2 regions of the Roseibium alexandrii DFL-11 genome follow, and region 2 is predicted to be linked to the other one. Evidence: riboswitches for the same ligand, from Rfam matches in the RefSeq annotation. Region 2 holds a riboswitch; the other holds the start of a gene.
The links. A riboswitch is a leader RNA that binds a small molecule or an ion and turns the genes downstream of it on or off. The one in region 2 is predicted to bind thiamine pyrophosphate.

Region 1: linked by a shared signal. The riboswitch ahead of SADFL11_RS00630 (hydroxyethylthiazole kinase) and the one ahead of SADFL11_RS21015 (ABC transporter permease) in region 2 are both predicted to bind thiamine pyrophosphate.

What each region holds. Positions count from the first base shown of each region.
Region 1 is NZ_CM011002.1:129,210-144,373, reverse strand. It holds gene SADFL11_RS00640 (TRAP transporter substrate-binding protein) at 601-1,710, opposite strand; gene thiD (bifunctional hydroxymethylpyrimidine kinase/phosphomethylpyrimidine kinase) at 1,707-2,519, opposite strand; gene SADFL11_RS00630 (hydroxyethylthiazole kinase) at 2,553-3,326, opposite strand; TPP riboswitch at 3,395-3,505, opposite strand; gene SADFL11_RS00625 (Lrp/AsnC ligand binding domain-containing protein) at 3,643-3,879, shown strand; gene SADFL11_RS00620 (DMT family transporter) at 3,910-4,911, opposite strand; gene SADFL11_RS00615 (putative transporter) at 5,269-6,282, shown strand; gene SADFL11_RS00610 (tartrate dehydrogenase) at 6,343-7,416, opposite strand; gene SADFL11_RS00605 (LysR family transcriptional regulator) at 7,555-8,469, shown strand; partial or broken gene SADFL11_RS25505 (TAXI family TRAP transporter solute-binding subunit) at 8,623-9,618, shown strand; gene SADFL11_RS00595 (HD domain-containing phosphohydrolase) at 9,670-12,636, opposite strand; gene SADFL11_RS00590 (xanthine dehydrogenase family protein molybdopterin-binding subunit) at 12,812-15,109, opposite strand.
Region 2 is NZ_CM011002.1:4,518,746-4,533,909, forward strand. It holds gene ftsH (ATP-dependent zinc metalloprotease FtsH) at 1-511, shown strand, start outside; gene glmM (phosphoglucosamine mutase) at 684-2,027, shown strand; gene SADFL11_RS20985 (outer membrane protein) at 2,260-3,075, shown strand; gene SADFL11_RS20990 (phosphoserine transaminase) at 3,234-4,412, shown strand; gene serA (phosphoglycerate dehydrogenase) at 4,491-6,077, shown strand; gene SADFL11_RS21000 (DMT family transporter) at 6,117-7,022, opposite strand; gene SADFL11_RS21005 (adenylosuccinate synthase) at 7,325-8,617, shown strand; gene SADFL11_RS21010 (hypothetical protein) at 8,857-10,599, shown strand; TPP riboswitch at 10,678-10,784, shown strand; gene SADFL11_RS21015 (ABC transporter permease) at 10,939-11,691, shown strand; gene SADFL11_RS21020 (ABC transporter substrate-binding protein) at 11,715-12,656, shown strand; gene SADFL11_RS21025 (CHASE2 domain-containing protein) at 12,694-14,913, opposite strand; gene rpoH (RNA polymerase sigma factor RpoH) at 15,055-15,164, opposite strand, start outside.

The sequences.
Region 1 (15,164 bases), 910 kb from region 2:
TACGTTTCTCCCAATCCTCCTCCCCCCCGGGAGGAATTTGACACTGACTGCAGGGTCTAAAAGAAACGGCTGCCTTTCAACCATGAAATGCGATCTATAATTGCAGCGCACACGCCTGCTGCGGTGCAATATAAGGGTTTTCACGAAGGTCCGGTGCACACACCAAGTGCTCGTAGCCGGATAAACATATCATGAGACCCTGCTTTTGGAGGGCCACCGAGGCCAACCATACAAATGCACACATTTTAGGCACATTACCAGCACGTCACACGGAGAGGTGTTTCTTTTTCTTCCGTTGCTATCTTGTCACAGATAACCTTAGGGAATACGGGAGTTTTGCGTGAACCCGGAGTGATATCTCGTGAGTGAATCGCGTCTTCGGTAGATCAAAAAACGCCATACGGATGTCAGCTGGCGCCCATGATGTGGCCAACTGAATGAAGTAAAAAAGCAACTCAAATGTCAAAAATGCGGATATGTCTTTGGTTCAGATACCCGCATTTCAGACACGATACATATGGAGTTTCGAACTTCACGAGCCGAAACTGCAATCAACACAGGTCGAGCCGCATCTACGCTGACACTCGCCATAGTTGCAGGTCAGACAAATCCATCACGCGCGCTCAGAAACCGCCGCATGGCAATATCGCTCCAGGGCGAAAGACGCTTCAAAGCGGCCTGATGGCTTTGATAAATGCGGTTACTCATCGGATCCTGACGGGAGGTGTCCAGAAGCACTTCTCCAGTCGTTACGCGCAAGGCTTCAAGAATGTCTTCCGGATAGGGAAGGACCTCAACGCCATCTTTTTGCTGGAGCAACTTCAGGCTTCCGGCATTTTCCCAATCGCTTTCCGCAAGCGCTCGTCCATTCTCAGCGCGGCACGCTTCTATTAAGATTGCCTGGAATTCCGTGGGCAAAGCATCATAAGCCGCCTGATTGAACAGCGCCTCGCCTGTCCCGTTCGGTTCATGGAAACCGGGTGAATAATAGTATCTCGCGGCCTTCTGGAACCCCATGGCCCGGTCCGACCAGGGCCCCAGGAATTCAGTCGCATCCAGGACGCCCGTTTGGAGCGCCTGAAACAGCTCGCCCGGTGGCAAACCAACCGGAGCGGCTCCAAGCCTGCGCATCACTTCTCCCCCCAACCCCGGCATCCGGATCTTGAGGCCTCGCAGATCATCGAGGCTCTGGAGCGGTTTCTTGTACCAGCCGCCCATCTGCACGCCGGTGTTACCCGCCATCACCGGTTTGATGCCGAAAGGCGCGTAAAGCTCATCCCAAAGCGCCTGCCCGCCGCCTTGCTCGATCCAGCTGATGTGTTCATGCGGGAGCAGACCGAAGGGGACCGCGGTGAAATAGACGGAGGCTGGGATCTTGCCTTGCCAGAAGAACGAGGCTGTGTGCGCCATTTCCGCAGTGCCATTTGAGACGGCATCAAACACGCCGAGCGCCGGCACAAGTTCGCCAGCAGCAAACAAACGGATCTTGAACGCACCACCTGAGAGCAACGCGACCTGATCAGCGATCCGCTGCGCCGTGACACCCGGGCCAGGCAGATTTTTCGGCCAGGATGTCACCAGCTTCCATTCGGTGACCGCACCTTGTGCCATCACCGCTGGGGCAGATAGGACCGACGCGCTTCCAACGGCACCGCCTGCAAGCAAATCCCGGCGGCTGACGCTCTTTTTGTGTTTCAATGCATCACTCATTGTGCGCCCTCCCAAAACGCGTGGAAGTGATGGACCGGTCCATGGCCCTGTCCAATCTTGAGTTCGTCGGCATGCCGGATCGTTTCTTGGATATAGGCTTTGGCACTGGACACAGCGTCGCCCAGCGCGTTGCCCTTGGCCAGTCCAGCAGCAATTGCAGAAGACAACGTGCATCCGGTGCCGTGGGTGTTGTCCGTCGCAATGCGGTCTTCGCGCAGCCAAAGACTTTCGCCGTTTCTTGTTGTTAGAAGGTCAGCGCTTTCCGCACTATCGCCGTGTCCACCCTTCAACAAGACAGCCTTCGCCCCGAGGTCGATCAGCTGTTTGGCTTGGCTCTGCATGTCATTTTCGTTGCGGGCGACTTCGCCCTCCAGCATGCGGGCTGCTTCATGAAGGTTCGGCGTGATGATGTCGGCCAAGGGCACCAGCTTGGATATCAGTGTTGCGACCGCACTTTCAGCCAGGAGCGGATCGCCGGACGCGGCCACCATCACAGGGTCCAGAACTACCGGCCCGGTCTGGTGGCGCTTCAAACCGTCAGCGACCTCCTCAATGATCGGAACCTGCGAGAGCATACCGATCTTTGTGGCCGTCACGGCGAGGTCCGAATAGACCGCATCGATCTGCGCGCGTACAAACTCGACAGGCACATCATGGATCGCCGTCACCCCGAGGGTGTTTTGTGCCGTGAGCGCAGTCAAGACGCTCGCCCCGTAGACACCATTTGCCGAAAAAGACTTCAGATCCGCCTGAATGCCAGCCCCACCGCCAGAATCAGAACCTGCTATTGTCACCGCGATTGCGGTCATGGTGCCCTCCGCACAATACTATTGGAATGGGTGTCAGCCCATTTGAAGACGGCTTTCGATATCGCGGGCCGTCAGGCTGTAAAGCGTGTCGAGCAGCTCTGCGACCAGACTGCCAGGTCCCCCGCTCCGGGAAGCGGCGATTTCGCCCGCTATGTTGAAGACGGACAGGCCTGATGCCGCGGCAAGCGCTGTATCTGGCTCGACGCTCGCAAACGCTGCCAGGACCGCGCCCCCCGCACAGCCGGTGGCCGTCACTCGGGCCAAAAGAGGATGACCGTTGCGCAGCCGGTAGTCGTCGCCCCGACCCTCGATCTGATCTTCTTCTCCGGTTACGGCAAACACCGTTCCCTCCGAGATCAAAGCATCGACATCGGCCCGCGTGTCAAAGAGCGCGGCCATCTCTGTTTCATTCGCCCGGACAAGAGACGGCCGCGTTTGCAAGAGTTCTTTGGCGTATGCGCAGCGCTGCGGTGACCGATCCGCGAAGACCGGATCAATGGCGACAGGCCGGCCTGCCTCCTTGGCCGCATCAATCGCGATCGGGATCGTCAAACGCCGGCTGTTGTCCAGTGTTCCGAGGTTGATCAGAAGCGCATCGGCAGACGCTGCAAAGCTCTGAACTTCTTCCGGTGCGATCGTCATGGAAGGCACTGCGCCCAGCGCCAACAGGACATTGGCCGTAAAACCCTGCGCGACCGTGTTGGTGATGGCATGGACGCGCGGTCTTTTTGACCGCACCCGCTCCAGCAAGGAAAAGACCGTCTCCGGCGACAGGTCCTGCGTGCTCGCGGCAATCGACAAGCTCATGCCAGGCCCTTTCTCAGGTTCAGAGAACAAAGCCCCAGCGCCATCATTCTTCGCATTTTACGTGAAAGATCAGTCATGATCTCAAATCCCTCCGCCGGTACAAGCCGGATCAGGTTCTAGGAGTTGGCCATTTGCCTCTCAGCCCGATCCACAATCGCCGGGCACCCCCATGAGACAAGTTCTGTCTACTAAGGCAGACGGGGGTTTTCAAGCCCCACTTGGCAGTTGCGGTGGTTCAAGCGCCAACAGCCGATTGACTGTTTGTTTGAGATAGGCGATGTCGGGGCACAGTTCGTTTTTGCCCGCAGGAGCCCCCATGACCCCGTTTTTCGTGATGATCAAATGTCAGCTCGGCAAGACCTATCAGGTTGCCAATGCAATCGCGGATGCCGAGATCGCGTCGGAAGTCTACTCTACCAGCGGTGACTATGATCTTCTCGTGAAGTTCTATATCGAAGACGGCACTGACATTGGACACTTCGTCAATGAGAAGGTGCACCCGATCGACGGCATCCAGGACACCAAGTCGATCATAACGTTCAAGGCGTTCTGATAAAGAAACCTGGAACAGCGCGGTATCTCTTCAAGACTTGGACGGTGTCGATGCCCGGCGGTCCTTGGTCCGGTCGAGGCCAAGCCGGTGCTCCCGGTAGATCACAAAGATCCCGGCGGCCATGACGATCACCGCTCCCACAATCACCTCAAGGACCGGGACCTCGGCAAAGACGACCCAGCCAACCAGGATCGCCCAGAGCATGTTCACATAATCAAACGGCGCGATGGTCGACGCATCCGCATAGCGATAGCTCTGGGTCAAAAGGATCTGCCCCACACCGCCGAACAGGCCAATCATCACCAGTAGAGCCGCTGTCTCCATATCCGGGATGATCCAGGCTTGGTCCGGCCAGATCCAACCGGCTGGAATGGTCAGAAGCGAGATCACGGTCGCGGACAGGGAAAACCAGGTGACAATGGTCGAGGTGCGCTCGGTGACGCACAGCCTCCGGACCGTGATCATGGCAAGGGCCGCAAAAGCAGCGCCCATAAATCCGACGACGGCTCCAAAGGTGGCGGAGTTGTCGAAATCCCCCTCCCCCAGATGCGGTGACAAAACAACGAGGATGCCGGCAAAACCAACTGCAACCGCACTCCACCGATAGATCCGGACAGTTTCGCCCAGCATAAAAAAGGCCAGAACAACAACGATCAGGGGGGTTGCAAAGTTGATGGCCGTTGCATCGGGCAGCGGCAGCAGATCATAGGCGGTGAACATGCACACCATGGCCGTCAAACCGATGCATGCGCGTAGAAGATGCCCCTTGGGGTTCTGCGTCTGGAACGCAAGGCCAAGCTCCCCGCGCACCCCCACCATCATCAGAACTGGAAAGACACCGAAAAAATTCCGCGCGAATACGAGCTCGCCGATTGGCACACGTTCCGCGGCGATCTTGAGCACCGTCACCATGGCAAAGAACACAATGGTCGAGGCCAGTTTGAGCCCAATTCCGATGAGCGGAGCCTGCCGTGTCATTCCCGTTGGCGCTGGGGCGCGGGACAGCTGGGTTGCGGATTTTTTTGACGCCATAAATCGGATCCAGACACTGGCATAGACCCAGCGCATTCCACGCCACGGACCAGTTGAAAAAGAATAACAGAACTGTGAAGGCAAAAGCGCCGCAAACAGATCCCAATTAGTCTGCCGAGCACCCAGGACAAGATTTGTGCAAATCGCTTCAGAAGTGAGAGACCAGTATCTACCCCGGCCTCAATTTTTGCAATCTCGCGCGTGGCCTTGGCAGATTAAACAGGGCTTGCCGATAAAATCGGCGTGTATGAGCAACGTTTCCTCTTCAAAAGCAACTGAAAACCCGGCACATACCTGCCCCTGCCGTTACGTGCTCCTATACTTATAAAAAATACCCGATTCGAAAGGCGCCGCCCTATGTTCCGATCGTTTTTTCTGAACCGTAAATGGTTCTTCTGGGCCTGGATCATCTCGGTGGTCATCCTCGGCGCCACCCAGTACCAGGTGAACCTGAACGTCGAGATCAACGAATGGTTCGGCAGTTTCTACGATCTTATTCAAAGAGCCTTGAGCGAGCCGGGTTCGGTCACCTTTAGCGAATACATGCGCGAATTGATGACGTTCCTGTACATCGCCGCGATTTTCGTGGTCGTTGCGGTGATACTGGACTTCATCACCAAGCACTTTGTGTTCCGTTGGCGTACAGCCATGAACGACTACTATATGGCCCATTGGCATGTGGTTCGTCACATTGAGGGTGCCTCCCAACGCGTTCAGGAAGATACCATGCGCTTTGCGCGAATCATGGAGAGCCTCGGCGTCTCATTCCTGCGCTCCGTCATGACACTCATCGCGTTTCTGCCGATCCTTTGGGAGCTCTCGGCCAACGTGACCGAATTGCCCTGGATTGGCCCGGTTGCTCATTCCCTTGTCTATGTCGCGATTATCTCCGCAGCGTCCGGCACGGTGTTGTTGGCTGTTGTCGGAGTGAAGCTGCCGGGTTTGGAGTTCAACAACCAGAAGGTCGAAGCGGCCTATCGGAAAGAACTCGTGTACGGCGAAGACGATGAAGAGCGCGCCGATCCACCGTCGGTCGATGAACTCTTTGGCCATGTCCGCAAGAACTATTTCCGGCTGTTCTTCCACTACCTATATTTTGACATCGCCAAATGGTCTTACCTACAGGCAACAGTTCTTGTGCCCTACATTGCGCTCGGACCGACAATCGTAACCGGAGCCATCACCTTGGGCGTGATGCAGCAGATCGTGCGCGCGTTCTCCCAGGTCGAAAACTCGTTCCAGTATCTAGTCAACGCCTGGACCACGATCGTCGAGCTGATCTCCGTCTACAAACGCCTCAGAGCCTTTGAAGGCCACATTTGGGAATACGAGCGCAACGGCAGCGTCCCACAGGAAATGCCGGCGGAGTAACAGTGGCCGGAGGTCATAGGGCAACTGGCAGACGGAGACCGAAAAGGCTTGTCTGCCAGATTACTCGTTTGATCCGTGGATCGCCCGGATAACAGCCTCGGTGACTTCCCGGGTGGTGGCTTTGCCCCCAACGTCGGGCGTCACAATGCCTGCGTCGCAGACGCGCTCAACCGCTGTCATCAGACGCTGGCTAGACGTTGCCTCCCCCAGATGGTCCAGCATCTGCGACGCGGTCCAGAAGGTTGCGACCGGGTTTGCAATCCCCTTGCCCGTGATATCGAAGGCCGATCCATGAATGGGTTCGAACATCGACGGGAAGCGGCGCTCAGGATCAATATTGGCTGTGGGAGCGACGCCCAGGCTTCCAGCCAAGGCACCTGCCAGGTCGGATAAAATGTCCGCATGGAGATTGGTCGCAACGATGGTGTCGAGGCTTTTTGGGTTCTTGACCATGCGCACGGTCATCGCATCGACCAGCATCTTGTCCCACGTCACATCCGGAAACTCTATCGCGACTTCGGCGGCGATCTCATCCCACATGACCATGCCATGCCGCTGCGCGTTGGATTTGGTCACCACGGTCAGCAGTTTACGCGGACGGGATTGTGCAAGCTGAAAGGCATACCGCATGATCCGCGTGACCCCGACACGGGTGAAGATGGCGACTTCCGTGCCAACTTCTTCCGGCAGTCCGCGGTGCGCCCGCCCGCCATTTCCCGAATACTCGCCCTCCGAGTTTTCGCGCACGATCACCCAGTCCAGGTCTCCGACACCAACGCCGCGCAGCGGGGACGTTACGCCGGGAATAATCTTCGTCGGCCGGACATTGGCGTATTGGTCAAACCCCTGACAGATCGGCAAGCGGAGCCCCCAAAGGGTAATATGATCCGGGACATCCGGTGCGCCGACGGCCCCGAAATAGATCGCATCAAAAGCTTTAAGCTGTTCGAGGCCATCAGACGGCATCATCTCGCCATGCTTCTTGTACCGCTCAGATCCCCAGTCGAAGAAGGTCAGTTTGAAATCCACATCACCTGCCCGCTGACCAAGCGCGGCCAACACTTCAGCACCCGCTTCGATCACTTCAGGCCCGATGCCGTCTGCCGGGATGGCTGCAATCTGGTAAGTGCGCATTTCAAATTCCTATTTTCGTGAAAAGGGCTGAGTGCCCACGCTCAAAGACCGCCGTTCTCTTCCCATAGTTCGCAACTCCATGTGGTTGCAGCAATAGCAATTTAATCATATAAAAAATTAATATAATCGAGATGCGATATGGAACTTCGTCAACTCAGGTGCTTCATCGCTGTAGCAGATACGCTGCATTTCGGCAGAGCTGCTCAAAAACTGAACATTCTTCCAGCTTCTTTGGGGCGGCACATCAAAATGCTGGAGGACAGTCTTGGCAGCCGTTTGCTTACCCGGACAACCCGCAGCGTTGTCCTGACGCAATCTGGCAGTGAATTCTTGGCCGCCGCACGAGACATCGTGGAGAGAGTCGACAAATTGGAGGCGTCATTTCGCGAAAGCCAACGCGACAAGACATCGGTCCTGCGCATTGGAGCCATTGATAGCGCCGCGGTTGGTCTGATCCCGCAGATAATCCCTCATTTCCGGGAGGCGTATCCCGGTGTTGATATCCAGCTCCTGGAGCAAAAAACAATACGGCTCTTGCCGCGTTTGCTGACCGGGCGTCTCGATGTTGCAATCGTCCGCCCACCTGAAATCGTTGATCAGCGGCTGATGTTGAAGTCCCTGTTCCATGAGACAGCTGTCGTCGCGGTTCCAAGCAGCCATCCGCTGGCTGCAAAGAAAAAAATCTCGGTTGAGGACATGGCGGACGAACCCCTCATCGTTCCGGACAAGGGATCGCGGCCCCACAGTCACGATCTGACAATAAAGCTGTTTCTGGAAGCTGGTTTAAGCGCACGCGTTGCGCAAATTGCCGAAGAAAAACAAACCATCGTCAATCTGGTCAGCACAGGGGTCGGCATAGCCATTGTCCCGCGTTGGATTTCCCGGCTCGCAGTCGGCGGCGTGAAATTTGTCTCCCTGGATTTGCCGTCCGGATCGGCCAGAACCAGGCTTGCGCTTTCCGTTGCCTTGGTCAGAGACACGAGAGATACGGCCCGGGATGCATTTCTTGAGATATTGCACCAACAGACGGAGCAGCTGGCCCTCTCTGCGTGACAGTTATTATTCATAAAATTTATATAATCTCTGCGAACTGTGTCGACTGAAGCGATCTGATTAGGCTGCTCTTTCGGTGAGAGCCATGTCTCTACCCCGCGAAGGAGGCTGCGGGGCGAGACAACAGGCCTTGCCCAAGACCCGGAGGAACACATGAAATTCAATCTGATTACCGGCGCCGTTGTGATCGCCGCCATGACCGCACTCCCTGCTGCTGCCGACAACCACAGCGTGGACAAAACCGGCTGGCCGGAGAGCTTTACAGTTGGAACCGGCTCACAAGGCGGAACTTACTTTGGATACGGAACTGGCTGGGCAAACATCGCTGGCGAGGAACTCGGCGTTTCCGGCGGCGCAGAAGTCACGGGCGGCCCGATGCAGAACATGGCGCTCGTGCATTCCGGCGATCTGCCGTTTGGCATGACAACGATGGGACCCGCTGCAGAATCCATTGCCGGCTCCAACCCGATTGCGCCGGGCCTGAAGATGGACAAAGCCTGCGCCATGTTCCCGATGTATCAGACGCCTTTCTCCATTACGGCATAGAGCTCATCCGGTATTACGTCTGTTGCCGACATTCCTGAAGGTGCACGAATTGGCTTTGGACCGGCAGGCTCGACGTCTGACACCTATTTCCCACGCATGATGGAAGAGCTGGGCGTGAAGTTTGAAAGGCGCAACGGGGGCTGGTCCGACCTTGGCATTCAATTGCAGGATGGTCTGCTCGATGTGATCGCATTTGCAGCCGGCGTTCCAGTTCCAGCGGTGAGCCAGCTTGAGGTACAGACCGACATCAATATCATAGAATTCACGGAAGAAGAGCAGGCCAAAATCACCGAAGCATTCCCGGTGGCAGATTTTGACATTGCAGACGACACCTACACCACTCTGGAAAGCCCGGCACGCTCCGTTTCCATGTGGAACTTTGCGATTGCAAACTGTGACCTTCCCGAGACATTCGTCCATGGCGTAGTAAAAGCCGTTATGTCCGATAACGGTCGTATGGTCCAAACTCACAAGGCCGCCCGCTCGACACTGCCGGAGTTCTGGGACCGCAACACGGTGATGAAATGGCACCCGGGTGCAGCCCGCTGGTTCCAAGAAAACGCCAGCGCGGACATTCCTGCCGACATGATCTACAGCAACTGATTGCTTTTAAGGGTCGTGCGGACAAATGATCCGCGCGACCAATATCTCTTGTCATCCAACAGCCCGACTTTCAGCTTTGTCCGGCCTTAGAGCTGCAACATCAACCTCGTCGATCTGATCCGGCTTCATGAACCTGGATGCGTAGTCGGCCCAGACGCGCGAAGTTAGAAACAGGTCGTAAAGTTCGGCATCGATGTGCCCGTCCTTGACCATGAAGCCCATGATCTTGAGCGCTACCGACACGGTCTTGCCCTTCTTGTAGGGCCGGTCGGCGGCGGTTAGAGCTTCGAAGATATCGGCTATCGCCATCATCCGTGCGAATGAACTCATCTCGCTGCCCTTTAAGCGTTTCGGGTAGCCCGTTCCATCCATCTTTTCATGGTGCCCCCCTGCAAGTTCAGGCACCTGGCGCAGGTAAGATGGGAACGGCAGCCGCGACAGCATGATGATTGTCTGCACGATATGATCGTTGATCTTGTAGCGTTCCTCAGCGGTCAAGGTGCCACGCGCAATTGAGAGATTGTAGAGCTCCCCACGATCATAAAGGTGCTCCGGTTGGTCCAGCTTGAAGCCCCAGGGATTGTCTGCGGCGAAGAGATCCTCTGGCCGGCGCTTAAGAACGTGCTCTGGCCGATCTGCAAGCAGCGGCTCGCGGACCGGCAAGTCCGGCTCAGGAGTTTGCTGCTTGCGATACAGTTCCTCGTGGCTGATCCCGACCCTGTCTGAGAGCGTTCGGGTCCAGGTCCGCTTCGCGATTTCCTGGAGCCGGTCAAGCCGGTCGGGTGACATAAACTCGCCGCCCTCATTGCATTCGGCCACAAAGGCAAAGTCCACATCAAGCGCTGCCAGCTGCTCGTCGCGCTGTTCAACCAAGTCTTTCAGGTCATCACCGTTGGCAACACCTTTCCAATAGGTGATTTCCGCATCGCGTTTCAGAACCTCAAAACGCATCCGGATTTCATGAATGCGATCATACAGCGTCTCCAGTTTTGTCGCCTTGTCGACCACATACTCCGGTGTGGTTACCTTGCCACAATCATGCAACCACGCGGCCACATGGATGGCTTCCCGGTCGTCATCTGTCAGCTTCAAATCAGCGAAAGGCCCGTGGTCTGCGGCATTGGCGGCCTCAGCCAGCATTTTAGTGAGTTCGGGCACACGCGCGCAGTGCCCCCCAGTATAGGGACTTTTGGCATCAATCGCGTCGGCGATCATGCGGATAAAGGCCTCAAACAGAGCCTTTTGCGACGCGATCAACTGGCGGGTTTCGAGCGCGATGGCAGCTGACCGAGACAACGCGTCGACAAAACGGATCAACGAGGTATTGGCTTTTGCTTCCTGCACCAGGGTCATGATGCCGATCATCGCGTTGTTACGGTTAAACAGCGGAACAACCATGGCATTGCGCTCCGGATTCTTCCCTGCACCTGGATCACCGCCACAAACAGCCAGCGCTTCGCCGTCAATAATGGTCGCTCGAATGTCATCCCGATCAATGGCCTCGCGCAGGACATGTGGGAGATTATTCAAGGGATGGCGGCGTAATGTGTCGACTGGCACCCCCATGGCCGCAACCGGTTCAAGGGCAGTGTCGTCCGCACTGATCAGGTAGACTGCCCCCTGCTCTGATCCGACAATGTTTCCCATTCCCTCCAGCAGGGTCTGCAACAGCCGCTCAAAATCGGTTTCTTCAGAAATAGACCGGTTGATTTCCAGAAACTGCCGAATGGTCGATTTCATGTCGCCCATTGACCTGGAAAGGTCCTCAATCTCGATGATGAAGCTTTGAACGTCGACAGGATCAGAAAAATCGAATTGCTGTATCTTCTCCGCTTCCAAAGAGAGCGCCTGTACCGGCCTGGAGACCAGCCGGGCCACCAGCATCGTAATTGGAATGGAGACAAGCAGAATGATCCCGATTGCAATCCCGCCCTGCTGAAGGAGTTGACGTGCCTGGACAAGAAGTTCTGCCTCGGGAACCGCAATGGCCAGATAATATGGAGTCGATCCGCGAACTTTAAGCGGGGACACTTGCACCCGCCACGGCTCGCCATCGAAGGCAAGGCGGTCATTTAGTGTTTTGTCATCGACACCGGTCAGCCCCGCCTCAACGGCTGCTCTGGCCACCTGCGGTAAGACCGTTCCATCCAGATGATCTATCGAGAGGCGGCCAAGACCAGGCGCCCCTCCGGTCGCCGATGGTGGCAAAACTTCCACGACCTTCCTCTTGTCTGGATGTGCGATCATGCCGAGATCACTCCCAAAAAGTGCAAGCTCGGTATGTTCGGTGATCCGCTCTTTCCGCAAGGATGCTGCCAGCGTGTCCAATGAAATATCAGCGCCAACCGTGGCGCCGCTGCCCAAAGCCCGAAGGGCGATGGTTTGCCCGAGCTCTTGTGAGGTGAAAAAAATATAGGGCCGCGTCTTGATCTGGTCAGCAGATGCCTTGGCTTGCTCGAACCAGGGCCGGGACCGCGGATCGTAACCTGCAAAGCTCGCCTGCTCCCGTTCGCCGAGAATATTCATCGCGATATCAAGGAAGATATAACGGCTCCGCACCCCGCCATTGGGGGAGCGTTCGATCGATTGGACGACAAAAAAAGCCTCCGGCGGCGCACTGTAACGCCCCCGCACCTCATCACTGCTGGTTGGCACGAGCATGATGAAGTCCCCGTCATCGTAACCGATATAAACAGAGGAGAGCGCGGCAGACTGATCAAGAAACCCGGCAAGAAAAGCCATATGCGGAAGGCGTTCGGAAAGCGTTTCTGTGCGCGTGATGTCGTGAAGCGCGATAATCTCCACCGCCAGTTCCGCTGGAGCATAAAGACGCTCGAGTCCAGTAACCGCTTCGGTACTTGTTAGACTGAATAGATTTCGCGACGCCTCGGTTATCACATCGTTCATTCTGGAATAGGTTAACCAGCCGATCACAGATCCGACGGTTAGAACAAGGATCAGAAATACAACGCTCAGATGAAATTGCAGTGTCTGACGCACACGAGAAAGAATATTCATGATCATCTAACCTAGAGTTAGAAATGAATTACAACTCCCCAATATCGCGGACATCTTAAAATTGCGTAGCACCGACCGGAAACCTGAGAATGGAGCAACCCCAAAACATTACAGATAATAAAAAAAGCGCCGAAAATAATCCGGCGCAATTCCATTTTAAATTATAAAGTCGTGTCTATTTCGCAGCCTGGATTGCATCCCAAACCCGGTGCGGGGTTGCGGGCATATCAAGGAGTTCGGTGACACCCGCGCCGTCTTTCAGAGCGTTCTGGATCGCATTCATGACAGCCGCGCAGCCGCCGATCGTGCCGGCTTCTCCGGCACCCTTGATCCCCATCGCATTGGTCGTCGACGGCACATTGCGGGTCTGGAAGTCGAAATTCGGCACATCCGCCGCCCGCAGGAGTCTGTAATCGAGGAGTGAGGCCGTCAGAAGCTGACCATCCTCGTCAAAAACCGTGTGCTCGCACAAGGCCTGACTGATGGCAGACGCCGCCCCGCCGTGCACCTGACCGGCCAAGAGCAGCGGATTCACGGTGACGCCAAAATCATCGACAATCACGTAGTTCTGGATGTCGACATCGCCGGTGTCCGGATCAACTTCCAGCTCGCAGATGTGGGTGCCGTTCGGATAGGTCGCCTCTGTTTGCTTGACCTCTTCGCGCGCTTGCAAAGGCTCACCGGCCCCGGCAGCGATTTCTGCGAGGGTCACTTGCTGGTCGGTACCGACAACGCGGACCATGCCGCTGTCGAGTTCAAGATCGTCAATGCCCGCTTCCAGCTTGTCGGCCGCCAGTTCCTTGACCTTCTTGACCAATGCAACGCTGGCTTCCTTGACCGATGGCAGACCGAGCGGGATGGAGCGAGACCCGCCGGTCCCGCCGCCTTTGCGCACCCGGTCCGTGTCGCCTTGAATGACCTCGATATCCTCAATGTTGACGCCGAACTGCTCCGCAACGACCTGGCTGTAGGCTGTCGCATGGCCCTGACCGTTGGTCTGGGTTCCTATCAGAAGTGTCAGATTGCCGCTCGCCCCGATCTCAACGGTCGCCTCTTCCCCACCTGGAAAAGCACAGGCCTCAATGTAAGAGCAAATGCCGAAGCCGCGATACTTGCCGGCAGCCTGACTTGCCTGCTGGCGCGCCTTGAAACCGGCCCAATCAGCAGTCTCCAAGGCCTTTTCCAGGTGCCCCTGATAATCTCCGGTGTCGTACATCCGGCCGGTTTGGGTGGTGTAGGGCAGTTGTTCCTTCTTGATGAAGTTGAGCTTGCGGAACTCAATCGGACCAAGGCCAGTTTCCTCACCCGCTTTGTCGATCAGCCGTTCAATCAAGTAGGCAGCTTCCGGACGCCCGGCGCCCCGGAACGCGTCGGTCGGGACCGTGTGACTGTAGACGCCTTCCACCTTCGCAAACACGGCTGGAATGTCATAAAGGCCGGATGTCATGGTGGTGCCGACCCAGGGAATAAACGGGCCGAACTGGTGCAGATAGGCGCCCATTGCCGCCTTCACATGCACCTTCATTCCAAGGATTTTGTTGTCTGCATCCAGAGCCAACTCGGCATGGGAGAGATTGTCCCGGCCATGGGCGTCGGTGACAAAATGATCCATCCGTTCACCGGCCCAGCGCACTGGCACGCCCAGCGCCTGCGCAGCCAGCATGGCGAGCGGGTATTCACGGTAACAGAAGATTTTGGTGCCAAAACCACCGCCGACTTCCGGCGTTACAACCTGAACATAGTCCGCTTCAAGGCCGAGAATCTGGCAAAGGACGTCCCGCATCCCGTGCCCGCCCTGAGTACCGAGGGTAAGCTTGAAACGGTCACTGGCACTGTCAAATTCAGCCACACAGCCGCGCAGTTCCATGTAGTTGGCAACGATCCGGTTATTGACGAGATCAATTGAGACTGTATTGGCCGCGTTGGCAAAAGCCGCATCAGTTTTATCAGCATCGCCGTGCCCGAAAGTGAAGGCAACATTGGTGCCGAACTCCGGCCAAACCTTCACCGCATCCGGTGCAAGCGCCTCCTCCATCTCGACCACGACATCCAGAGGGTCGTAGTCGACCTCGAGCATCTCAGCAGCGTCGCGCGCGCCTTGCAACGTGTCAGCTACAACAAAGGCAATCGCGTCGCCGACATAGCGAACCGTATCGGAGCACAGCAGCGGCTGGGTCGGCAGATTGAAATTGCTGCCGTCGATCTGCTTCAAGATGGCCCGTGTCGGCATGGACTTTCCGGCGACATCCGCACCAGTCAGCACCATACGGACGCCATCAATCGCCCGAACCTCATCTGCATTTGCGATGGAGATCTTTGCGTGGGCCATCGCCGAGCGCAGCACAAAAGAATGCAGGCATCCTTCCGGCTGGTAATCGCCGGTATAGATCCCCTCTCCCGTGATGAGCGGCAAATCTTCTTTGCGGCGCAACGGCGCGCCAACACCGAATTTCGGAGTAGCCATTTGGTTCATGGAAGAGACCTTCAGTTGACTTAAGTCTTTGCCGATTGTCTACAGCGCCTGGGAC
Region 2 (15,164 bases):
TGTTGCCATGGGTGGTCGCGTTGCCGAAGAAATGATCTTCGGATATGAGAAGGTGACCTCAGGCGCATCTGGTGACATCCAGATGGCGACCAAACTTGCCCGCGCGATGGCAACCCAATTCGGTATGTCCGACAAGCTTGGGCCATTGCTGTACGGCGAAAACCAGGAAGAGGTTTTCCTCGGTCATTCCGTCGCAAAGAACCAGAACGTGGCGGATGAGACCCAGAAGATCGTCGATGCTGAAATCAAATCCTTCGTCAATCAGGGATATGAGACAGCGAAGAAAATCCTTGGTGATCACGAAGACCAATTGCACAGCATTGCCAAAGGTCTACTCGAATACGAGACGCTCTCCGGCGATGAGATCAAGGGCTTGCTGGATGGCAAGCCGCCGGTGCGGGACACTGATGACGATCAGCCGATTGGCCGGTCCTCTGCGGTGCCGAAAGCGGGAGCCAAGCGCGGCGGCGATGAGCCAAGCGGCGGCATGGAGCCTCAGCCACAGGCCTAATACGCTCTACGACTGAACAACAAAAGTGCCCGGTGTCTCACCGGGCACTTTTCATGTGTTTGAATAGATATGAACCGGCTGCTGGTGGTAACATTTGCTCATAAGATGTGACACACGGCGCCGGAAATCTCGGTTACAACGACAAAGATTCGAAAACGACAAGGTTTGGTTTATGCGCAAGTTCTTCGGCACCGACGGGATTCGCGGGCAGGCGAATGCCTATCCAATGACCGCGGAGATGGCACTTAAGATCGGCATGGCGGCGGGCCTGGTGTTCAAGAATGGCGGGCATCGCCATCGCGTTGTCATCGGAAAAGACACGAGACTATCCGGTTACATGCTGGAAAATGCTCTGGTGGCGGGTTTCACATCAGTCGGTATGGATGTTTTCCTGCTTGGGCCTCTTCCAACCCCTGCCGTTGCGATGTTGACCCGTTCCTTGCGTACGGATCTTGGTGTGATGATCTCCGCATCTCACAATCCCTTCCAGGACAATGGCATCAAATTCTTCGGGCCTGATGGCTTCAAACTGAGTGACGAAATCGAGAAGTCCATCGAAACCCTCGTCGAAAGCGATCTGACACCGCATCTCGCCAACGCTCAGGAGCTTGGGCGTGCCAAACGGATTGATGGTGCCCAAGAGCGCTATATCGAAACTGCAAAGCGCACCCTGCCGCGCAAAATGAGCCTGGAAGGCCTGCGGGTCGTTGTCGATTGCGCCAACGGAGCTGCCTACAAAGTTGCGCCGGATGCTCTTTTTGAGCTCGGTGCTGATGTAATCCGTATGGGCGTTTCTCCGGACGGGTTTAACATCAACAAGGATTGCGGGTCGACGTCCACAGATGCGTTGTCCAAGAAGGTTCATGAAGTGCGCGCGGACATCGGCATTGCCCTTGATGGTGATGCGGATCGGGTAATCATCGTAGATGAAAACGGAACTGTAGTTGACGGTGACCAGCTGATGGCGGTGGTTGCCCAATCCTGGCAAGCCAATGGTCGCTTGGCGGGCAACGGTATCGTTGCAACTGTTATGTCCAATCTTGGCTTGGAACGGTATTTGGGGGATCTGGGGCTCGGACTTGAGCGCACAAAAGTCGGCGACCGTTATGTGGTCGAACATATGCGCGCCAATGGCTTCAACGTGGGCGGGGAGCAGTCCGGTCATATTGTGCTGTCGGACTTCGCGACCACAGGTGACGGGCTGATTGCCGCACTTCAGATTATGGCTTGTATCAAGCAGCAGGATAAACCTGTGTCAGAAGTTTGCCGCCGGTTTGAACCTGTTCCGCAAATCCTGAAAAACGTCCGCTACAAAGGCGGTGCGCCGCTTCAGCATTCCGAGGTAAAATCTGCGATTGAGGACGGCGAAGCCCGCCTCGGCACATCCGGACGTCTCGTGATCAGAGCCTCTGGGACAGAACCGTTGATTCGGGTTATGGCCGAAGGCGATGACGCGGATTTGGTTAAACAAGTTGTGAACGATATTGCCGGGGTTGTTGCGTCTTCCGCTGCGTAGCGCTTGCGGCCTCTTGGAATCGCTTATGTTCTTAACAATAAAGCCAGCTGATTCAGCTGGCTTTTTTAATGTTTGGTAAAAAGCAGGGGGCAAGATTTACCATTCATTTACGTAAAAAAACTCGGTTAAAGAACACAGTTAAGTCAACCTTAATGAATAGGCGTCATTTTTGGCCTCGAGATTGGTGTGTCGGCAATTAAATGCAGACGCTACATCGGAAGAGGACGAAGACATGGATAGATTTTTTAAACGTTTGTCTTTGACCGGCTTTGCTGTTGTGCTGTCCACTGCGGGTTTTGCAGCAGACTTGCCGACGCCGGTCATTGAACACGTACCGGTCGCTCCGGCGGCCGTCGGCGGTTTCTACCTGCGGGGTGACATCGGCTACAAGGTCTACGGCGACCCAAGTGGAAGCTTCAACGACTCCGCGATCGGTGGACTGCGCTATGAGCGCGAGAGCCTCGACAACACCTGGATGATTGGTGCAGGTGTCGGTTACCAGTTCAACCGCTACTTCAGAAGTGATGTGACGGTCGACTATGAGGCCAAGGCAACCGCAACTGGCTACGCGCCGTGTGGTGGCTGTGCAGCTGCAGGTCAATTCTCAACCGAGAAGGCCGACATTGACGTCTGGACAGTCATGCTGAACGGTTATGTCGATCTTGCGACCTGGAACCGGATCACACCTTATGTCGGTGCCGGTATCGGTGCATCATACGTGAGTGCAAGCAACAAAACGTCGCTCAATCCGGACGGCACGTTCTCCAGCTACGACGGCAGCAACGGCGACTGGAATTTCGCCTGGGCCTTGATGGCAGGTGCAGAATATGCTGTCACGCCGAATTGGAGCATCGACGCTGGCTACCGGTATAAGGACCTCGGCGAGGCGAAAACCGTGAAGCTTTATAACGTTGGTACGGGTGAATCCCGTGAAGTGTGGGAAGACTTGACCGCTCACGAATTCCGCATTGGTGCGCGCTACACATTCAACGCACCTGCAGCGGCTCCGGCATATTATCCAGCCGGGCCGATCACGAGTAATTTCTGATTTTCCAGCATACGTGTTGGCGAAAGGGCCGGTCATCGACCGGCCCTTTTTCTTGTCTTTTTCGCAATTGAATTGACGTAACTGCCTTTCAGCTTTATCCCCATAGGTGGGCCACCCCTCCCCAACGAGGGGCTCCTATCTGTGAGGGTAGACTTGAAATGAGCATAGTAATCTCCAAGCCGGACGTGCGTCCGGCCAATCCTAATTTTTCTTCTGGTCCCTGTTCCAAGCGTCCCGGCTGGTCGCTGGAAGCGCTTTCCGATGCGCCGCTTGGACGGTCGCACCGCGCCAAGCCGGGCAAGGCCAAACTTGCGGAAGCCATTGAGCTGACACGCAAGGTGCTGAACGTGCCGGACGATTACCGCATTGGCATCGTTCCGGCTTCCGATACCGGCGCAGTTGAAATGGCCATGTGGTCGCTGCTCGGTGCCCGGGGCGTCGACATGCTTGCCTGGGAAAGCTTCGGATCTGGTTGGGTGACCGATGTGGTCAAACAGCTGAAGCTGGAAAATGTCCGCAAGATAGAAGCGCCTTATGGCGAGCTGCCGGACCTTTCGACGGTCGACTTTTCGAATGATGTCGTCTTCACATGGAATGGGACCACATCCGGCGTCCGTGTGCCGGACGGAGACTGGATTCCAGCGAACCGTGAAGGTTTGACAATCTGCGATGCGACTTCGGCCGCATTCGCGCAGGAGCTGGACTTTGCCAAGCTCGATGTGGTGACGTTTTCCTGGCAAAAGGTGCTTGGCGGTGAAGCCGCACATGGCATGCTGATCCTCAGCCCGCGCGCTGTCGAACGCCTTGAAACTTATTCTCCGGCTTGGCCCTTGCCGAAGATTTTCCGCCTGACCAAAGGCGGGAAGCTGATTGAAGGGATTTTCCGCGGCGAGACGATCAACACGCCGTCCATGCTGTGCGTTGAAGACTATCTCGATGCCCTGAAGTGGGCGGAAGATCTGGGTGGTTTGGCCGGTCTTGTGGCGCGCGCTGACGGCAACCTTGAGGTTCTGGCTGATTGGGTTGACCAGACCTCCTGGGTTGATTTCTTGCCGAAGGATCCTGTGACCCGGTCCAACACATCTGTCTGTCTGACTGTGGTTGATCCGGACATTCTGGCGCTGTCCGATGAGCACCAGGCCGCTTTCGCGAAGGGCATGGTTTCCATGCTCGACAGTGAAGGCGTTGCTTATGACATCGGCGCTTACCGGGATGCACCATCCGGCCTTCGGATCTGGGCAGGTGCAACCGTTGAGGCCAGTGATCTGAAAGCGCTGACGTCCTGGCTGGACTGGGCCTTCCAAACCGAAAAAGCGAAACACGCTCAGGCCGCCTGAGCCTGTTCTTTGAACAACTAAGTCCAATGCCGGGTGGTACGCTGCCCGGACAGGTATTGATGTCAAGGAGAGGCTCATATGGCCCCGAAAGTATTGATTTCTGACAAGTTGTCTCCAGCTGCCGTACAGATCTTCAAGGATCGCGGTGTGGAGGCGGATTTCCTGCCCGATGTTGGCAAGGACAAGGAAAAGCTGCGCGAGATCATCGGTCAGTATGATGGCCTGGCAATCCGCTCTGCTACGAAGGTGACGGAAAAGATCATCGCTGCAGCGGACAACCTGAAGGTTGTCGGCCGTGCAGGGATTGGCGTCGACAATGTTGACATTCCCAAGGCCACGGCACGTGGCATCATCGTGATGAACACGCCTTTCGGCAATGCCATTACGACGGCCGAACATGCGATATCCATGATGATGGCGGTGGCCCGTCAAATACCGGCCGCTGATGCGTCGACCCAGGCCGGCAAATGGGAAAAGTCCCGGTTCATGGGCCGCGAGATCACCGGCAAAACCTTGGGCCTGATCGGCTGCGGAAACATCGGATCGATCGTTGCCGAGCGGGGTATCGGTCTCAAGATGAAGGTGATTGCCTTTGACCCTTTCCTGACGCCGGAACGGGCACTGGCGCTCGGCGTCGAGAAGGTGGAGTTGGATGGGCTTCTCTCTCGGTCGGACTTCATCACGTTGCACACACCGCTGACTGACAAGACGCGGAACACCATTGATGCTGCCGCGATCGCTCAAATGCGGGACGGGGCCTACCTCATCAACTGTGCCCGCGGCGGTCTTGCTGATGAACAGGCCGTCCGTGATGCGCTTGATAGCGGGAAACTTGCGGGCGCTGCTTTCGACGTCTTTGTCGATGAACCGGCCAAGGAAAATGTGCTTTTCGGCGCGCCGACCTTCGTGTCCACACCGCATCTTGGAGCCTCAACGGAGGAAGCCCAAGAGAACGTTGCTCTGCAGGTTGCCGAGCAAATGTGTGATTACCTTTTGAGCGGTGCCGTCCGGAATGCGCTCAACATGCCGTCAATTACGGCAGAAGAGGCGCCGAAACTGGCGCCTTTTGTCCGGTTGGCTGAGCAGTTGGGGTCTTTTGCCGGACAGCTTACTGAAACCGGGATTGAGCGCGTTCGCCTGGAATATGCCGGTGCAGTTGCCGACATGAACGTTCAGGCACTGACGTCGGCTGCACTCACTGGTTTGCTGACGCCGCTTTTACAGACCGTCAACATGGTCTCTGCACCCATCCTGGCGAAGGAAAGGGGCATGCAGATCGAAGAGGTCCGGCGCGACAAACAGGGGGCGTATGAGACCTACATCCGCCTGACTGTGGAAACGGAGCGCCAAAGCCGCTCCGTCGCCGGGACGGTGTTCGCTGACGGGAAGCCCCGGATCATCCAGGTGAAGGGCATCAATATGGAAGCTGAGCTCGGCGAGCACATGCTTTACATCACCAATGAAGACAAACCGGGCTTTATCGGCCACCTTGGAATGGAACTGGGTAACAACGAGGTAAATATTGCGACCTTCAACCTCGGCCGGACAGCGCCAGGAGAGGAAGCGATATGTCTTGTTGAAGTGGATGCCCCGGTCTCAAAAGAGGTCATGGCCCGCTTGGAGACGGTCTCCCATGTGAAGCAAGTCAAGCCGCTTCGCTTTTGACACCAATAGCGCCCGGATGAGATGTCAGCCGGGCGCTCGCTATTTTGCTGATGTGGATACTGGTTTGAAACGGGCGAAGAGCCGCCCATCAAGAACGACCAACCCACTTAACAAGAGTGCGAAGCCGGCCAGTTGAATCGCCGACAATTCTTCACCCAATAAAAGCCATCCAAAAAACAAGGCGCTGGCGGGCACCAGTAGCGTGACCAGTGAAGCGTTGGTTGCTCCCGCTTCTGCAAGAAGCCGGAAGTACATCAGGTAAGCAAGTGCAGTCGCGAAGATCCCGAGGGCGAGAACGTTGAGCCAGGCAATGACGCTTGGATCCGCTACGCTCCAAGAACGGGATGCGAACAGAGCGATCGGGGCCATGATCAGGGTTGATCCGGACAATTGACCGGTTGCCGAGATCAGGGGCGGGAGGCCTTTGAAGCGTTTGGCAAAGGTCGCTGCAAAGGCATAGGATAGCGCTGCTCCCAGACATGCCGCCTGAGCCCACAAAGGGTCTGAGACTATGCCGGACAAGCTGCCGGAGAGCATCGTTGCGACGCCGGCGATTCCGAGAGCAATACCGGCAATCTTGTGAATGCCGAGAGTTTCCTGGCGGAACAGGACACCGGCTACCAAAACCGTGAAGACCGGTGTCGTCGCGTTTAGGATAGACGCAAGACCCGCCCCGATCACAGTCTGTCCGGCAAAGAGCAGTGAAAACGGGATAACGTTGTTCAAGAGGCCCATAGCCAGAAACGAGGCCGCCATCTTTAAGGGAAACTGCTCCAAAGTGCCTTGGGCCCAGAGCACAAGCCAAAGCGCGAGACAGGCGGATGCGACGCGGAAAAACACCAGGGTCAACGCAGGGATCTCGGCAACCGCAACCTTGGCAAAGATAAACGATCCTCCCCAAATCGCGCCGAGACAAATCAGCAAGATCCAATGCTGCAATTTCATGAGGGAGCTCCAACCAGGTGAATGTCTACCGGGTACCATGTGTTTTCGGTTCCCGACACCCGAAAACCGAGCGAATGTTGGATGCGCAGGCTTGTCTTGCGCAGCGATAAAATGAACAAGCACCGGAATTGAGGAGAGTTTGATCGGTAGCTTGCGCAATTCTTCAATTAAATGGCCGGGAAGACTCGCGCGGCCAACCAATCCTGTCTATAGTCCGCGCCGTTTGCCCCGGGGACTTGTCCGGGGCTTGTTGTGTTGGCGTCAAGGACGTCACGAACCTGCTTTAGGAGAGCAAAAGCTAGATGGCGAATGTGGTTGTTGTCGGTTCGCAATGGGGTGACGAAGGCAAAGGCAAGATTGTCGACTGGTTGTCGGAACAAGCCGATGTCATTGTAAGGTTCCAGGGCGGACACAACGCTGGACATACACTCGTCATTGACGGTGTGAGCTACAAGCTCTCCTTGCTGCCATCCGGTGTGGCTCGTCCAGGCAAACTGTCTGTGATCGGCAATGGTGTGGTGCTGGATCCCCATGCGTTGGCCGAAGAGGTCAAGCGGCTCGGCGAGCAAGGCGTTGTTGTTACGCCTGAAAGCCTGCGGGTGGCTGAAAACGCAACCTTGATCCTGTCTTTGCACCGGGAACTGGACGCGCTTCGCGAAAATTCCAACACCGGCACCAAGATCGGCACAACAAAGCGCGGTATCGGTCCGGCATATGAAGATAAGGTTGGCCGCCGTGCGATCCGTTTGATGGATCTGAAAAACCTTACAACGCTTCCGGCGAAAATCGACCGGCTTCTGACCCACCACAATGCTTTGCGCCGGGGTCTGGGGCAGGACGAAGTCTCAGCGGACGCCATTTTCGAAGAGCTGTCCAGTGTCGCAGATCAGGTTCTGCCTTACATGGATAAGGTCTGGTACTTGCTCGACGAGCAACGCCGACAAGGCAAACGGATTCTCTTCGAAGGGGCTCAAGGGGCTCTTCTCGACATCGATCATGGTACATACCCGTTCGTGACATCTTCCAACACTGTTGCCGGACAGGCCGCGACAGGTTGCGGTCTCGGGCCAGGTTCCGTCGACTATGTCCTTGGGATTACGAAGGCTTACACCACGCGTGTGGGTGAGGGGCCTTTCCCGACCGAGCAACAAAACGAGGTTGGTGAGTTTCTTGGGACGCGTGGTCATGAGTTCGGCACGGTGACCGGCCGCCGCCGCCGCTGCGGCTGGTTCGATGCGGTTCTTGTGCGTCAGACCGTTTGTACGTCCGGTATCAATGGTATCGCACTGACCAAGCTTGATGTTCTGGATGGTCTTGAGGAAATCAAGATCTGCGTTGGCTACGAACTCGACGGCGAGCGCCTCGACTATCTTCCAGCGTCGCAAGGCGCACAGGAACGGGTCAAGCCGATCTATGAGAGCATGCCGGGTTGGAAAGAATCCACTGAAGGTGCGCGCACCTGGGCTGAACTTCCGGCGCAAGCGATCAAATATGTACGGCATGTTGAAGAGCTGATCGGTGCACCGGTAGCGATCTTATCGACCAGTCCGGAACGTGATGACACAATTCTTGTGCAGAATCCTTTCCAAGACTGAGCGAATTGACGTAAACAAGACAATATTAAAGATGCTTAGAGTGCGTTGCGAATCGCTACGCACTCGACAGCTTTTGAAGTCCGGGATCTCCGGCATCAAAAGCAAAATGGAACGACAATTGTGCGCGTCTCGCGCGATCTGGTAGGCGAAAATCTCTTCGAAAACTTGGTACAAGTCACGAAGAAGTCGCGAATCTGATCCAGGAGACGCAGGAGTGCAGTTGGCCGGTAGGCAGGAAGATGGCTGATTACTATTCGATATTAAAGAAAACGATCGCGTCCTTGCCCGAAAGCAACGGTGCAGCGCGGCGAAGCGTTTACAGCCGTGCGCGTAATGCCATCGTGAATCAGCTCAAGGCCTACGAGCCGCCGCTGTCGCCATCGGAAATCACGGCAGAGCAACTTCGCCTGGAAGAGGCAATCCGGAAGGTCGAGGCGGAAGCCGCTCGAGAAAGCCTGGGATTGCAGCCATCCGCACCGCAGGCGCCTGCCACACCAGCTGCACCGCCGGTTCGCGAGCCGGAGCCCGCGCCGTCGGTCCCGGCAGCCGCCACAACTTCTCCAGTTGAGACTTCGGCTCCACCAGCACCGCCGGTGACATCTCCGGAGCCGTCTGCCTATCCAGCCGAAGAGCCTGTAAGTGTTCCTTCGTCCGACGCCTCATATGAAAGCCAGCCTCAAGCCTCGACTCTGTCAGGTACGGCTGGTTCAAGTCTGACGGAGCCGGAAGGCCCAATATCCTCACCTGAGACACATCCGGGCTATGACCCTGTTTCAGTCGAACCGGGTCCGGTCTCGGATGATCAAGTGTCTCAAACAGAACCTCTCTTTGAAGATGAAGTGGTTCAACCGCAGACCAGCACAGCGGGTTTAACGGACGCTCCAGTAACGCCCCGCGCCAGCCGTTCAAGATCGTCTGCTTCTGCAGCACTCCGAAGTTCGGAAGAAAAAAGCCGGACAGTGCCGATTGCAGCTGCTGCCGTGGTTGCCGTCCTGGTGCTTGGGGCCGCCGCCTATTTCTTCTTGTCTGCGCCGTCTGAGGAAACTTTCACCGACGCCGCACCGGCGGTTTCACAAGAGCCGGAAAAAACGGCTGTTACGGAACCAGCGGCACCCGTCGAAGACACCGTGTCCGCATCCTCGGAAGATGCAGACGATGCGAGCAAGAACACCGATCGTCTTTTGAATGAGACCGATGCAAATGTGGTTGCACCTGATGCGCGCGCAGTGACAACTACGACCATCAACCCGCAAGACACCGCGCCGGGGACTGTTGCTCAGCCGTCGATCGTGACGAATGTGGAAAGCACTCCGCCCGCCGATGTCGATACTCCGGCAACGGACGGTGCCGGTGTAAGCCAGGGCGTTCAGCCGGACAGTCTAGCAGCAGTGAGCCCAGAGCAAACCGAACCGGCCCCGGCAGCTCAGGTGCCTGCTTCCGGTGCGCAACGTTCCATCCTTTATGAGGAAGGGGCAGATGCCAGCTCAACCGGCACCGCGGCTCAAGGTGCCGTCATCTGGACACTTGGCGAAGAGACCGATCTTGGCGGTGAAGCGCAGTCTGTTCTTTCCGCTGCCGTCGAAATTCCTGAGCGGGATATCAAAGTCGATATCCGCATCAAGCCCAACGATGATACGTCCCTTCCGGCAAGCCACCTGGTTGAAATCAAATATGAGCTACCAGAAGGGTTTTCCGGTGGCGATATCGTTAACGTTCCTGGCTTGGTCATGAAGCCGACCGAGGAAGCGCGCGGCGATGCGTTGATCGGGGCTTCCGTCAAGGTCTCTCCTGGCTTCTTCTGGATCGCCCTTTCCAGCTTGCCCAATGAGCAACAACGCAATTTGGCCCTTCTGCGTGAGCGCGGGTGGATCGACATCCCGATGCTTTATGAGAATGGCAAACGCGGCATTCTCACACTCGAGAAGGGCCCGATCGGCGAAGATGCCGTTGAAAAGGCAGTCTCTGCCTGGCAAGCCGGCTAAACACATCCAGCCATCTTGCGTTTTAGCCGGTGGTCGGCAGTTTCTCTTGCAATTTGTAAATTGGCGGGGCATTGTCCCGCTTGGTCCGAGGGGTGTTCCGGTTTCCGGAACTGAGATGGCAACGCGCCGAACCCTTAGAACCTGATCCGGGTCATGCCGGCGAAGGGACGGAAACCTTAGCCTCTTCCCGGATCTCCAGTGTCATTTTCGGCTTTGCCGAAGGCAGGAGATCCTTATGTCTGCTTATGCGCTTATGCGCCGGGCACACGCTGCACATCAGCTGTGTGCCGTCTATAAAACCAAATATCCATATGCCCTTCTGTGCAGGAGCGGCAGATTATGAGGGTTTTGGGTTTTCTACTAAAACGCTGTGCGGGTGTGGCGGTTGCCGTTCTTATCTGGGCGGCCTTGGTCCATTTCTTTGAAATCCCACCGTATATGCTGCCTGGTCCTGAGCGTGTTTTTGTTGCGTTTCAGAACCAGGGCCTGTTTCTCCTGCACCATGCAAGCATTACCTTTTCCGAGACACTTCTCGGATTCGTCTTTGGGGTCGCTGCAGGGTGCCTTTTGGCGATCCTGATTTGGGTGTTTCCCGTTGCCAAACGGGCGATCATGCCGACGATCCTCGTTACCCAGGCCTTGCCCGTTTTTGCAATCGCGCCGATCCTCGTTCTGTGGCTCGGATTTGGCCTTGCCTCCAAAATTGTCATGGCGGTTTTGGTGATCTTCTTTGCCGTGACCTCCACGTTCTATGATGGGCTGCGCCGCCTTGATCCCGGGCTTTCTGACCTCAGCCGCCTTTATCGTGTGTCTCGCCTCAAGGAACTCTGGGTGTTCCGGCTGCCGTCTGCCATGCCTGCCTTGGCCTCTGGCTTGAGGATCGCTGCTGTTTTTGCGCCAATCGGCGCGATTGTCGGAGAGTGGGTCGGCGCGAAGGGCGGGCTCGCTTTCATCATGCTTCAAAGCAACGCGCGGATGCAGACCGATGTGATGTTTGCCGCGCTGATCCTGCTTGCTCTCATGGTTCTGTTATTGCGGTTCGCTGTAGACCATTTCACCCGGTTTCTTGTTCCTTGGCAGGTTGAAGACTGACCTGCTTTTCCTTGGAGGATTGAATGAAAAAAACACTGCTCTCTGCCGCTTTCGCAGCCACTCTTTTTGCGTCAGCACCTGTGCAGGCTGCCGAAAAGCTAACGGTCCTGATGGATTGGTTCACCAATCCCGACCACGCGCCGCTGATCACCGCTCAAGCAATGGGGTTCTTTGAGGCGGAAGGTCTGGATGTCGAATTGATAGAACCCGCCGACCCCGCGATGCCGCCGAAACTGGTTGCAGCGGGCCAGGCGGACATTGCCATTTCCTATCAGCCGACCTTACACGCCCAGATCGAGGAAGGACTTCCGCTCAAGTGGATCGGTACGCTCGTAGAGACACCATTGAATTCCCTGATCGTTCTCAAAGACGGTCCGATCAAGGAGTTGAAAGACCTTAAGGGGAAAAAGATTGGATTCTCGGTGTCCGGGTTTGAAGACGCCATGCTCGGCCAGATGCTGCGGTCCGTCGACCTCAGTGTCGACGATGTCGAGCTGATCAACGTCAACTTTGCTCTGTCACCGTCGCTGATGTCCGGTCAAGTCGATGCGGTCATCGGTGCTTACCGGAATTTCGAACTCACTCAGATTGAGATTGAAGGCAAGGAAGGCAAGGCGTTCTATCCGGAAGAGAACGGTGTGCCGATTTTTGACGAGCTGATTTACGTTGTTCACAAGGACAAGACGGATGATCCGCGCTACGCAAAATTCATGGCAGCCATCGAAGCGGCCACGATTTTCCTTACGAACCATCCGGACGAGGCTTGGAATGCGTTTATCGAAGCCTACCCGAACCTGAATGACGAGCTGAACAAACGCGCCTGGGCCGATACGCTCCCGCGTTTCGCAAAACGCCCTGCAGCCCTCGATGAAGGCCGCTATCAGCGTTTTGCTGAGTTCATGGCTGAAAATGACCTGATTTCTAAAGTGGTTCCTGTCGATACCTATGCGGTCGAGATCCGCTGATCACCACGGACCACTCGGAAATCGGCAGCGCGGTGTCTCAGGATGCCGCGCTGCTTTCATTTTGCGCCAAGGGGAGGTCCGCAATCCGAGCGGCAAACGGGGCGTAAAAGCTGCTGAGCCGTGCTGCGGATTGCTGGGATGCGGTGAGAGCACCATGTGCGGCTTTTGCATTGCCTGCTTCGATCGCACTTAAAAGTGCATCGTGAGTTTGAGATAGCTTCTGAAAGTCCTCGGATTTTGCGTAGTCCTCGTCGCCGATCAGCGCAAACAGTGTGACGGTTTCACTTTTGCCCTTGAGTGAAATCTCGCCGGCTTCCAGGTAGGCCAGCTCCGGAGCTTGATTTCTTGTCTCTTCCGAGACGAGGAGATCTGCGCCAACTGCCTTGCAACTTGATTCAATTCTTGATGCCACGTTTACCGAATCGCCGATCACCGAATAATTGAACCGGTGCTCTGAGCCCATGTTGCCAACGCAGGCATCGCCGCTGTTCAGACCTATGCCGATCTGAACTGTCTGTGCTTTCAATCCGCGCGCCTTGAAACCGAATGCGTCTTTCTCGTTCAGTTCATCGACAATCCTCAGCATGGCGAGACTGGCCCGGCCGGCTTTTTCCGCGTGGTCTGGCACGGGTATCGGCGCATTCCAGAACGCCATGATGCTGTCACCGATGTACTTGTCGATCGTTCCTCCTTCGGCCTGGATGGCATCGGACAACGGAGAAAGTAGTGTATTGAGGAAGGTGACGAGCTCTGTCGGCGTCAGTTGCTCGGAGATTGGCGTGAAACCGCGAATGTCCATGAAAAGGATAGTCATTGGCCGTATCTCACCGCCCAATGTCAGTTGCTCCGGCGCTTTTTCCAGCTGTGTCACGAGATCCGGAGAAAGGTACTGGCTGAATGCCTGCCGGACGAAGCGTTTTTCACGCTCGGTCAGAAAATAGAGCATGACCGTTGCTGCTGCGAAGACAAGAAACACCGACAGACTTGGGTATATCGGGTCGATGAGAAGGCCTTTCTCCAAAAAGAAGTAGAAAGAACCGCCAATCAGCACCGCAGCGACTATGCCGCCAAGCAGGGCTGTTCCCAGGCTGCCGATAATGGGCAACATGAGAATGAAGACCGCACCGATCAAAAATGTCGTGAGTGTCTCCAGACCACTCGCCCAGTCTGGCCGGGTCAGAAACTGACCGCTGATGATTTGCTCTAGTGCCTGAGCATGCACTGCCACACCAGGAACCAGTTCGCCGATCGCAGTTGCGCGGATATCTCGTAAGCCTGCTGCAGACGTGCCGACCAGTACAATTTGCCCTTCGATCAACGGTGCAAGTTCGCCGTGTTTCTCTTGTTCATAAAAATCCATCGCGCGGACATATCGATCTGATCTGTCCGGTGTGTAATGGATCCACATCTCCCCTGCAGCTGTTGTGGGAACTTCAAAGGTGCCGATCTTTACGTCTGTTATTGCCGGAGTACCGCTGTCCACTTCGCCGCTGGCACTGGTCGTTCGGACTATCAAGCCGCTTGCTCCCTGGGCCACCCGAAGGGCCTCTGTGATCAGGCCGGGATAAACGTTGGTCCCGTCGCTCGTAATCAACGGAATGCGGCGGATGACGCCATCGCGATCATCGAGGGAAACAGAAATCGATCCAATTCCGCTCGCTGTTTGTTGAAGTGCGTCGAGGCTGGGGACTGCGGCTGGGAAGGGCGGCAGGATCGTAACAGGATCTGCTCCCCCATAGGCAATGCCGGCTTTTTTCAGAGGCGTTCGGCCGGTTAACTGATCCGAGATCGCGAAGCCGAGAACAACCGGTGCGCTGGCTATTGTCGCGGCGAAACGTTCATCATTGTCCGGCAGCTGTTGCAAAGCTTCCTGAACACTCGCTGGCGTCTCGGGGGGAAGGGACGCACGGATTTGTGTTGGCGACGTTCGATCCGGTTCAGCGAAAACAACGTCGAATGCAATGGCGGCTGCGCCCATTTGAGTCAGGATTTCAACCAGCTCGGCAACTTTGGTGCGTGGCCACGGCCATTGCCCGATTTCGGTGATGGAGGTCTCGTCAATGTCAACGATCCGAACTGGGGCGGGCATATACTCGCGCGGACTGAAACGTTGATAGTAATCGAATGTGAGCTCCCGAACAGCAACGAGAAAGTCCGGATTGGCAATCCGAAGCCCGGTCATGAGAATCAGGACGATGGTTGCGGTGAGCGCAACAAAACCGCGCCGTGAAAAAAAAGGGTCTATCCGAAACGCCATTGGTGCCTGATGTCTTGAAACTAACCAGCAGTGGTCTGACCCTAGGGTGGTAAGGCGCCAAGGAGCAAGCTCAGACGGACCCGCAGACAAAAAACGCCGGGCGTTTTGCCCGGCGTTTCAGTAAATCTATGTTCCAGACGCTTACGCGGCTGGTTGTTGGTCAAGCGTGCGAGCACTGTTCCGGACCGCTTTTTGAACCTTTTCAAAAGCACGGACCTCGATTTGCCGCACGCGCTCCCGGCTGACACCAA